Roseiconus lacunae: one gene and its partners. The protein of the gene in region 2 interacts with the protein of the main gene of each other region in a pairwise test. Links are inferred from orthologs where the notes say so. Each region holds a gene or a part of one and is shown on either strand. Other genes may lie near its edges.

Region 1 (2,877 bases), on a different replicon or contig from region 2:
CGACGGGTTCGGTGACGAATCCTAGTGCGCCGCCTAGACCAAACGTTCGGGTTCGACTTACTCAGCCGACGGACGTTCGCTGCGGTTGTTGAACCGAAATTGTCGCGAACGCCGCGGTGACGCCTCAGCAAAGGGCTGATGGCCAAATCCGAAGAGCCGGCCTAGAAACCGATCTAGGCAACACATTCCTTGACTTAGAAACACCAAATGCCCGCCATGGAAATGAGTCTCAAAGCCGACCTGACCGATCAGGTTGCAATCGTCACCGGTGCCTCGCAGGGGCTCGGAAAGGCAGTCGCCGTTGCCCTGGGAATGAACGGGGCGACCGTCGCTTGCTTGGCACGCAATGCCGATAAGCTGGCGGCAACGGTTAGCGAGATCGAAGCGGCCGGCGGAAAAGGCATCGCCGTGGCGTGCGACGTGACCGATCGCGAAGCGACCGACGCGGCGATCAAGAAAATCGCCGAAGACCACGGCCGCCTGGACATCCTAGTCAACAACGCCGGCATCACCCGCGACAAAACGATGCGTGGGATGAGTGACGAAGAGTGGGACAGCGTGATCGCGACCAACCTGACAAGTTGCTTCGTGTGCTGCCGTGCCGCGGCTGGCATCATGCGACGCAAGAAGTACGGCCGGATCATCAACATGGCCAGCATTTCTGGCCTGATGGGCAATCCCGGCCAAGCAAACTACTCGGCCAGCAAGGCCGGGATGATCGGCATGACGCGAACGATGAGCAAAGAACTCGTCAATCGGGGCGTGACCGTCAACGCGGTCGCACCTGGCTTCATTGCCAGTGAAATGACCGACGCGATCCCCGCCGCGATCCTTGAAGAAGTCAAAAAAACAATTCCCGCCAAACGCGTCGGAAATCCCGAGGACGTGGCCGCGGCGGTATTGTTCCTGGCCTCGAAAGACGCAGGTTATATTTCCGGCCAAACCATCGTCGTTGACGGCGGAATGACCGGCTAAGTTGCGAACTGACCGCTTAAGTCGAGCATAGTCGGCCCCGGGATATTGACGCCTTTTGCTTGTTTCCCCTATCTTTTCGGCGAATCAACGAGGCGTCCATGGGCTCCATCGGCTGACCCAAGTTCAAAGTCACCGTTTGGCACTTCGCCAGGCATCGCTCTGAACACACCACCTCCCATTCGAACTTCCCTGTTAAAGAACATAACAAACTGGAGAACCGCTTATGGCTACCGTCGAAGAGCGCGTGGTCGACATCGTTGCTGAACAGCTTGGCGTCGAAAAAGACAAAATCACCCGTGAAACCTCATTCGTCAACGATTTGGGCGCCGACTCGCTCGACACCGTCGAATTGGTGATGGAACTCGAAGAAGAGTTCAACATCAGCATTCCTGACGAAGCCGCTGAGAAAATCCAAAAGGTCGGCGAAGCGGTCGACTTCATCGAAAACGCTCGAGGCGACGACGCGTAAGCAAACCGCGTCCAACCGAACTCGCGACGGGCGATGTGCCATGCCATTTAAAGGTGTGCTCATCGCCCGATTTCGATGCCAAATTCCCCTTCTTTTTTTCAGGCACACTGCCGGACGTCACCCCGCCGGCACTTGGTTAACCTGAAGCGATTTCTTTCTTGCAGGCAGCACGATGGCCCAGGAATCTAATTCGTCCACCGCGACTCCCACCGTTTACAAAGGTGAACGTCGCGTCGTGATCACCGGCGTCGGTGTCGTCACTCCCCTTGCCGTCGAAGTCCAAGAGTTTTGGAAACGATTGACGGCGGGCGAAAGTGGCGTCGGAAAAATCACGCTGGTCGATACCGAAAAATACAAAGTCCATTTTGCTGGCGAAGTCTACGATTTCTCTCTCGAAGGGATCACCGACCCACGCGAAGAGAAACGCCTCGACCGATTCACCCAGTTCGCCGTCCACGCCGGCCACCAAGCCGTCAACGATTCGAAGTTGGATTTTGACGCGATCGACCGCACTCGTTGCGGTGTGATTCTCGGTAGCGGTATCGGTGGCTTGGTTGAAATCGAAAACCAAATCGAACGGATGCTGACCAAAGGGCCTTCCCGAGTGAGTCCGTTCACCGTTCCAAAGATGATGGTCAACGCGGCCGGTGGTAATATTTCGATCACGTACGGATTGAAGGGCCCCAACTACGCCGTCGCAACGGCCTGTGCCAGCGCCACCAACGCGATGGGTGACGCCCTGCGTAGCATTCGTCTGAACGAAACCGATGTCGTGATCACCGGCGGCAGCGAAGCCGCTCTGACCCGGATGGGGTTGGCCGCGTTTCAGAACATGAAAGCACTCTCGATGCGCAACGAAGAACCGACCAAGGCCAGCCGACCATTTGACAAGGATCGTGATGGATTTGTCCTCGGTGAAGGTGCCGGAGTTCTGGTGTTCGAAGAACTCAATCACGCCATCGCACGTGGTGCGAACATCTACGGTGAAGTCCTCGGTTATGGGACCACCAGCGACGCCGGACACATCACCGCGCCGGATCCCGATGGCGTCGGTGCCGCCGCCGCCATGTCAGCGGCACTGGCCGACGCCGGCGTTGGCCCCGAACAAATCGACTACATCAACGCCCACGGCACCAGCACCCCACTGGGTGACATCGCCGAAACGAAAGCTATTAAACGCGTCTTCGGCGAACACGCCTTCAAGACAACCGTCAGTAGCACGAAAAGCGCGCTCGGTCACTCGCTGGGCGCAAGCGGTGGCATCGAAGCGGTGATCTTGTGCAAGTCAATCGAAACGCAAACCATCGCCCCAACGATCAACTTGGACAACCAAGACCCCGAGTGTGACCTCAACTACACCCCCAATGTCGCGGCCTCAAAGGAAGTCAAACTCGCGATGAGCAATAGCTTTGGTTTTGGAGGCCACAACGCCT
Region 2 (2,996 bases):
GGGTCGGGAATCACCAAGATAAATGCCCCGATCGCCGGCGTGTGACATGACCTGAACCAACGTTCGGTTGCCACCATTGCAGCGTCTTTACTCGGCTTACGATCGAGACGAACGCAAGCGAAATGGGAATCTTGGTTGGTTCGGTTTGTGTCAATCTTCTCGTTGCTTGTTTGCGATGACGATGGTCCACAACAGCCTCGTCAAATGAGCGTCGGTCGCCATCGAACGATCCGCAAACAGTCTCGGCGATTACGTTCGACGCGTGCGAACTGACATGGAATTTGTTCCCATGTCCGCCTCGATCACACGTGCGCCTTGAGAACGTTGTCTGATTCTGAACCCGAAGGCCTCCGGCCTACAGTCCCCTCGTCGCCGACACCTGAACAAGCGATTGAACAGGACGCGACATCGTCCGACGAATCGCCCGAGCGGAACCCACCCGACGTCAAAAGTGCCGGCCCGTCAACCGATCGAGAAATTCGGTTGGTGCCGACAGCTCGTACCGCGGATGGCGAACTCGATCACGCCGCAAAACTTGTCCGCTGCCAAGAACTGATCGATTATCAATTCAACGATCTGGAGCTGCTACAGAATGCGCTCACACATGCCTCCGGCGCGGCACATCGCCTGGCCAGCAACGAACGGCTCGAATTCCTCGGCGATTCAGTCCTTGGCTTTGTCGTCTGTTCGTGGTTGTACGAAGAGTACCCCGAGTACAACGAAGGCGATCTGACAAAGATCAAGTCGGCTGTCGTTAGCCGCAGGACATGTGGGAAAGTGGCTTGCCAAATCGGACTCGATGAATGCCTAATCGTCGGCCGTGGAGTCACCCGCAATCGCAGCTATCCACGCTCACTCGTCAGCGACGTCTTCGAATCCATCGTCGCGGCGATTTACCTTGATGGCGGACACGAGATCGTTCGGCAACGACTGATCCGTTGGCTTCGTCGCGAAGTCGAAACTGCCGTCCAGAGCCAGGGTTCGACCAACTACAAGTCGACCCTCCAACAACGTGCCCAGCGCGACATTGCCTGCACACCCCAATACCGCCTGAAACGCGAGACGGGGCCGGATCACCGCAAGTCGTTTCTGATCAGCGCCGTCATCGACGGAAACGAATTCACCGCCGCGTGGGGCAGCAACAAAAAAGAAGCCGAACAAAAGGCAGCGGCAAATGCGTTAGCCGAAATGAGCAACGAGTCGATTCCGTTTCCTTTGACCGAATCGCATTCCGCAGAATCGCATCCGGCGGAAGAGCCTCCCGGGGAAGAGCGATCGTAGGGCGGCAGCGGGAATTGGTAATTAAAGCGTTCCTGCTTTGTTACCGAGCTTGCTAGCGAGCGACAGAATTTCTGGCGGGAGTTTTTTAGGACGCCCCGTCGGATCGACACTGGCGATGACCGAGTCGGCTTCGGCAAGCAACGTCTGCTCGCGCAGGACTCGGTAGTGGTGCGTTAATCGAACTTTTCGAATCTCCGTCGTCACGACTTCCACCTGGAGTAGGTCGTCAAAATCGGCGGGTGCGAAGTAGCGCACGTTCATCTCGGTGACGACCAAAAGCCGACCGGAATCCTCGATTGCCTTGTATGGCATGCCACCGGCACGAAGCATTTCGACCCGAGCGTCTTCGAAGTAATTCAGGTAGTTTGAATGATGCACCCTACGCTGCCCATCGGTTTGGTGATAGCCAACTCGGATCTCGTGGGTGTATTGAATTAAGGCGCTGTTCATCGTGATCGTTCCGCCTGGGAAAATGGATAACCAATCGACACAGCATAAGCCTGAGCGATGAAATCGTCATTGCCCTGAACCTTGATTGCCCTGACCACTGCGTTTCGTCGATCTGTCCGCCGCAGCAAATCCCTACACTGGTTACAATGGGCAGTTTTTAATGACACCCGACTTGGGTGCTGACTCAGGTTTCTTTCGTTGCTAGGCAGGTTAAGCATGACGCGAACAAACGCGGGATTGGTAGTGGTGTGGGGTTTCGTCGCGATAATCTTGGTGACGATTTCAACGACCGTCGTCCGGGCAACCGAGCCGGTCCGAATGGGATGTGGCGACATGACCTTTGAAACAGTTCCCGGCTGGGGACTGCGACCGGACGGCAATTCACCGCTGGGGCCCACTCATGGGGGCGTCGTGATCGATACCGAAGGCAACATCTACACCAGTGCCCAAGCCGGAGTGTTTGTGTTCTCCCCCGAGGGCAAGATCGTCCATACCTACTTGGGCGAGGACTACAGCAACCTGCACGACATGGAAATCCGCCAGGAAGATGGTGAAGAGTACATCTACGGCGCGCGTAACAAGAACGCCGAAGGCATCAAGTTTCGCGTACGAGGCGGAGACGTCGTGCTGCGCCTACCGTTTCCGACGGAGTCTGGGCTCGCACTGAAGCGATTTAGCCCGACCGCGATCACGGTGGCCGACAACGGCGACATCTACCTCTCCGATGGTTATGCGAGTAACCATATTTTTGTGTTCGACAAATCCGGCAAGTACCTTCGCCATTTCGGGACCAAGGGAAATGCGATGAAGGAGTTCAACACCGCGCACGGAATGACGCTGGACACTCGCTATGAACCGCATCGATTACTGATTTGCGATCGCAACCATCAACCCAAGGGCCGACTGCTGCATTACGACCTGGAGGGCAACTTCATCGAAGAAGTCATCACCGGCTTGGGAATGCCAACGTCGGTAGCCGTCTCCGGAGATTACGTCTCAGTGCCTGACCTGCACGGACGTTTGGTGATTCTTGATCGATCGAACACAATCATCGCAGTCCTCGGAAACAACCCTGACCGCAAAAAAGGCCGCAACTTCAACGTCCCCCAGTCGGACTGGGTGGAAGGGGTCTTCAGCGGCACGCATGGTTCGTACTGGGACCGAGATGGCAATCTTTACGTTCAGGACTGGAACGTTTCGGGGCGTTTGATGAAGCTGGTACGGGTGAATTTGCAGCCGAATTGACCGCACCGAAGCGAAACACG
Region 3 (4,349 bases), on a different replicon or contig from region 2:
GGTGGACTCCTTTCCTTAACCGAATGGCAAGCCGGCCGAACGCTGGAGCTTCCACACTCGCCTCTCTCTTGAGACGAATGTAGGCTTTCGAACACAATTCAAGCCTGTTGAAAAAAACGTCGCCAACGCTCCGTCTGAATCAAAGGTCTGGGCTCGTCAGCCGACGACTGTTAGCCCGTTGATTACACCGAAACCGTAGCAAACGCCAGTCGACGAATCCTGCCCCCAATTGTTAACGAGACTCGAGGTTACTGAACTACTTTCGCATACAGCAGGCTTTGTATTTTTTGCCGCTACCACAGGGGCAGGGATCATTGCGTCCGACTTTCACCCCGACATTTCGAATCGGTTCGGGCTTCGCATCGGTTGATTGATTACTAGCTTCGGCGGCCTGCTGAGCTGCGGTCTGAGACGCTGCTTGGGTTGCGGTCCCCGATCCCCCGGCGTTTCCGCTGGCGATCGAACCGGCCCGATCGTGACGCGCCTTAGCATCGACCCACGTGCTTCGAATGAACTCTTGGTTGAACGATTCCATTCGAAAGACCAACCCGGTGACTTGCTCTCCGACCGATTCCCACATCTGATCGAACAATCGCATTCCTTCGCGTTTGTATTCGACCTTGGGATCCAGCTGGGCGTAACCTTTCAGTCCGACACTGCTGCGCAGGTGATCCATCGTCAGTAGGTGGTTCTTCCACGCGTCGTCGACGATATTCAACAAGATTTGTCGCTCCATCCGTCGCATTTCGGGGTGGAACCGATCATCGACGGCACCGCTGACGGCCAACTGCAGCTCGTTGCGGTTCATTCGAGAGAAGTCTTCGACGTCGACCGAAGCGCCGAGTTCGACCTTCATCCATTCGACCAGGTCCTCCAGCTTGCTCGTTCCACTGGCCGCCACGGAAGCGGTTTTGTCGTTGTCGACGTTCGCGAACAAGTCGGCGACACGCTTATTGGCCTCGTTCAGCAACGGTTCGGCCTCGGTCGCCATTTCTCGGCTAAACGCGGTCAGCTGAGTCTTCAAATCATCTCGGTTAAGCGGAACGTCATCGACCGTCATCGTCTTTTCGAAGCGTCGCGCGATCCAATCGACCAGGCCTTCGCGGTTGAGTACGACCTGCGAGCCCTGGGGAACGGTGAACTGGGAAATTCCGGCCAGGGCGGGGTACTCGGTTTCCTTTTCGGCGTACGCTTGCTCGGCGCGGGCCACCAACTCGCCGGTCACGCTGCGACGATCTTCGACATCGCGAAACTCTTCCGGTGTCGTCTCGATTCCAAACCGATAACGCATCCAGCCGCACAGCATCCGCAGCCCATAATCCGCATCGAGCAGCGGTTCCCCTTCACTCAGGTCGACTTCGGCGATCCTTGCATGAGCTTTATCGATTAGGTTTTTGATCAGATCATCACGATCCATGTTCTTAAGTTGATGATCTTGATAATTCGTTCCCAACGTGGTGTTGGCCCATTTTGCCATGGCCTTGAGGTTCCATTCCTCTTCCATACCGACCGGCAAGTTTTCTTCGACCACTTCTTCGACAAGCACTTCGGAGGCACGCTCGGCTTGCTCCCGCGCATAAGTCGTCGCCATCGAGATTTCCATGTTCTGGAAATCTTTCGGCTCAAGCGTGCAACCGAGCTTGCCACCGGCGAATGCGGCAAACGTTTCGACGCCGTAGTCGGGATCCAAAAACGTTTCGACCTGTTGCTCGATCTGCGAATGAATCAGTTCCAGGATCATGTCCCGCGAACTGTGTCCGTCGAGGAGATTTTGTCGGTAGCGATACACACGTTTTCGCTGCTCGTCCATCACCTCGTCATAGTCCAGAAGGCTCTTCCGCATTTCAAAGTTGCGTTCTTCGACCTTCTTTTGGGCCGCGGCGATCCGCCGGGTCACCAGCTTCGACTCGAGCGGTTCGTCCTCACGCATGCCGATGCGTTCCATCATGTTCTTCACCCATTCACCGGCGAAGATTCGCATCAAGTCATCTTCGAGCGACAAGAAGAATCGACTCGAACCGGGGTCACCTTGGCGTCCACAACGACCGCGCAACTGCAAGTCAATCCGGCGTGATTCGTGGCGTTCGGTTCCGAGCACACACAATCCGCCGAGTTGACGAATGTGTTCGCCTTGCTCGCTCATCCCCTCGGCTTTATCGAACGACTCGACCAGTTCATTCCATTCTTCATCGGGAACGTCTAGTCGGGTTTCGTACTTATGCTGTAGCTGTGCCCAGGCTTTGTTTTCGGGGTTACCACCGAGGATAATATCCGTTCCCCGACCGGCCATGTTGGTGGCGATCGTCACGGCAAACTTTCGCCCGGCTTGGGCGACAATATCGGCTTCACGTTGGTGCTGCTTGGCGTTCAAGACCTCGTGCTCGATGCCACGACGTTCGAGCAAACGGCTGAGCGTTTCGCTTTTTTCGATACTGACCGTCCCGACCAAAACCGGACGACCTTTGTATTCGATCGCGTGGATCTTGGAACGTGGAATTGTTTGCGTTTGCTTTTCGCCTTTGGCGACGATTTTGATTTCGTCGTCGCTCTCTTCCTTGATGTCGCCCCAGACTTCATCGCCATCTTTGGTCACGACGACGTCCCATTTGACGGTCCGCTCGATCTCTGCGGCGAGGGCTTTAAACTTGAATTCTTCGGTCAGATAGATGACGTCGGGATACTCCAACCGCTGCAAACCACGATTGGTCGGAATCGCGACCACGTCCAACTGGTAGATTTTCCAAAACTCGTTCGCCTCGGTCATCGCCGTACCGGTCATCCCGGACAGCTTCTTGTACATCTTGAAGATGTTCTGCAGCGATGCGGTCGCGAAGGTCTGGGTTTCCGGTTTGATCGGGACGCCTTCTTTCGCTTCGACCGCTTGGTGCAAGCCATCACTCCATTGACGACCGTCCATCAAACGACCGGTGAACTCGTCAACGATCACAATCTGCTTGTCTTTGACGACGTAATTGACGTCACGTTTGTAGAGGAAGTGGGCTTTGAGCGAATTATCGATCAGGTGAGGCCACTCCATGTTGCCGGCCGTGTAAAAGCTCTCAACACCGGCTAGCTTTTCCGCCTCACGCACCCCATCGTCGGTCAACGTGACGTTGCGTTGTTTCTCGTCGACGGTGAAGTGAACGTCTTGTTGCAATTGCCGCGCGACCCGGTCGGCATCGGCATAGCGACCGAGATCCATGTCGCTGGGGCCACTGATGATCAACGGCGTTCGTGCTTCGTCGATCAAGATATTGTCGACTTCGTCGATGATCGCGTAGTTCAGCGGTCCCTGGCACTGCTGAGCTTCCGGTGGGAAACGGTCATCGCCTTGGGCGGCCGGGCGCATGTTGTCGCGCAGGTAGTCAAAGCCGAATTCGTTATTCGTTCCATAGGTGATGTCACAGCGATACGCCGCTTGCTTTTCGTGGGTCGACATCCCCGACTGAATTGCGTTGACGGTCAATCCCAAGTTCATGTACAGCGGCGCCATCCACTCCATGTCACGACGGGCCAAGTAATCATTGACCGTGATGACATGAACGCCTTTTCCTTCGAGTGCATTGAGGTAGGCGGGAAGGGTAGCGACCAGTGTTTTTCCTTCACCGGTGACCATTTCGGCGATCTTACCTTGGTGAAGCACCATGCCGCCGATTAGCTGGACGTCATAATGCCGCATACCAAGGAATCGCTTGCCGCCTTCGCGGCAGACTGCGAACGCTTCGACGAGAATGTCGTCCAAGGATTCGCCGTCGCGAATTCGCTGACGGAAGAGCTGTGTTTGCTCGCGGAGTTCCTCGTCGCTCATCGCCTCATACTTAGGCTCAAGCGCCGTAATCTCCTCCGCCCGGGTCTGCAACGCAGCAACTTGGCGAGCGTTGGCCGAACCGAAGACCGACGTCACACCTCGCTCGAAAGAGCTCAGCAGCCCGCCGAAGACTGCTCCGGTAATATCCACTAGGGTTTCAAAAAACGACATCGTTGAATCGTTGGTTGGTTTCGATCGATCGCTTGCACGACGAACCTTTCAGGCATCCAAACCTTTCGTTCGTCGGCACTGGGGACAGATTGGCAGCGCAGCCCGCCCACGTCCAGATCAGCCAATTTCGGACCAAAATTGCACTCAACCGAGACTCATCGGGCGTTGGGGGTCGTGCCACAAAGGCAGCGAGTAAAGCTAAACGCTTTGGGTGGCTTAGGTTAGGGTGTTTCACCGGAGGGGTCAACGCCGGTCAAAAGTTGGCGAAAAATCATGCGATCGATCCCGAATCCCTTCTCGGGAACGGCTAACGAATTTTGACACGTTCAGCTAAACTGCCGACCGAACCGCCCGATTCGGGCCGTTTTGC

Evidence for each region. The genes of interacting proteins can lie anywhere in the genome.
Region 1: the proteins of FYC48_RS08335 (region 2) and FYC48_RS22760 interact in binary tests that used the Escherichia coli proteins (3 or more experiments, as listed by UniProt). The link is inferred for Roseiconus lacunae from one-to-one orthologs.
Region 3: the proteins of FYC48_RS08335 (region 2) and FYC48_RS18140 interact in binary tests that used the Escherichia coli proteins (3 or more experiments, as listed by UniProt). The link is inferred for Roseiconus lacunae from one-to-one orthologs.

The regions. Positions count from the first base shown.
Region 1 is NZ_VSZO01000043.1:109,510-112,386, reverse strand. The notes cover bases 53-2,821. They hold FYC48_RS22760 (acyl carrier protein), read left to right. Parts: upstream 53-1,198; coding sequence 1,199-1,444; downstream 1,445-2,821. Other genes in these bases: fabF (beta-ketoacyl-ACP synthase II), read left to right, coding at 1,617-2,821; fabG (3-oxoacyl-[acyl-carrier-protein] reductase), read left to right, coding at 217-975. In the rest of the region: fabD (ACP S-malonyltransferase), read left to right, coding at 1-25; more of fabF, read left to right, coding at 2,822-2,877. UniProt on the Escherichia coli protein: Carrier of the growing fatty acid chain in fatty acid biosynthesis.
Region 2 is NZ_VSZO01000004.1:10,348-13,343, forward strand. The notes cover bases 18-2,905. They hold FYC48_RS08335 (acyl-CoA thioesterase), read right to left. Parts: upstream 1,732-2,905; coding sequence 1,303-1,731; downstream 18-1,302. Other genes in these bases: rnc (ribonuclease III), read left to right, coding at 391-1,281; FYC48_RS08340 (6-bladed beta-propeller), read left to right, coding at 1,948-2,905. Also shown: more of FYC48_RS08340, read left to right, coding at 2,906-2,976.
Region 3 is NZ_VSZO01000012.1:525,453-529,801, forward strand. The notes cover bases 57-4,297. They hold FYC48_RS18140 (preprotein translocase subunit SecA), read right to left. Parts: upstream 3,980-4,297; coding sequence 257-3,979; downstream 57-256. UniProt on the Escherichia coli protein: Required for protein export, interacts with the SecYEG preprotein conducting channel.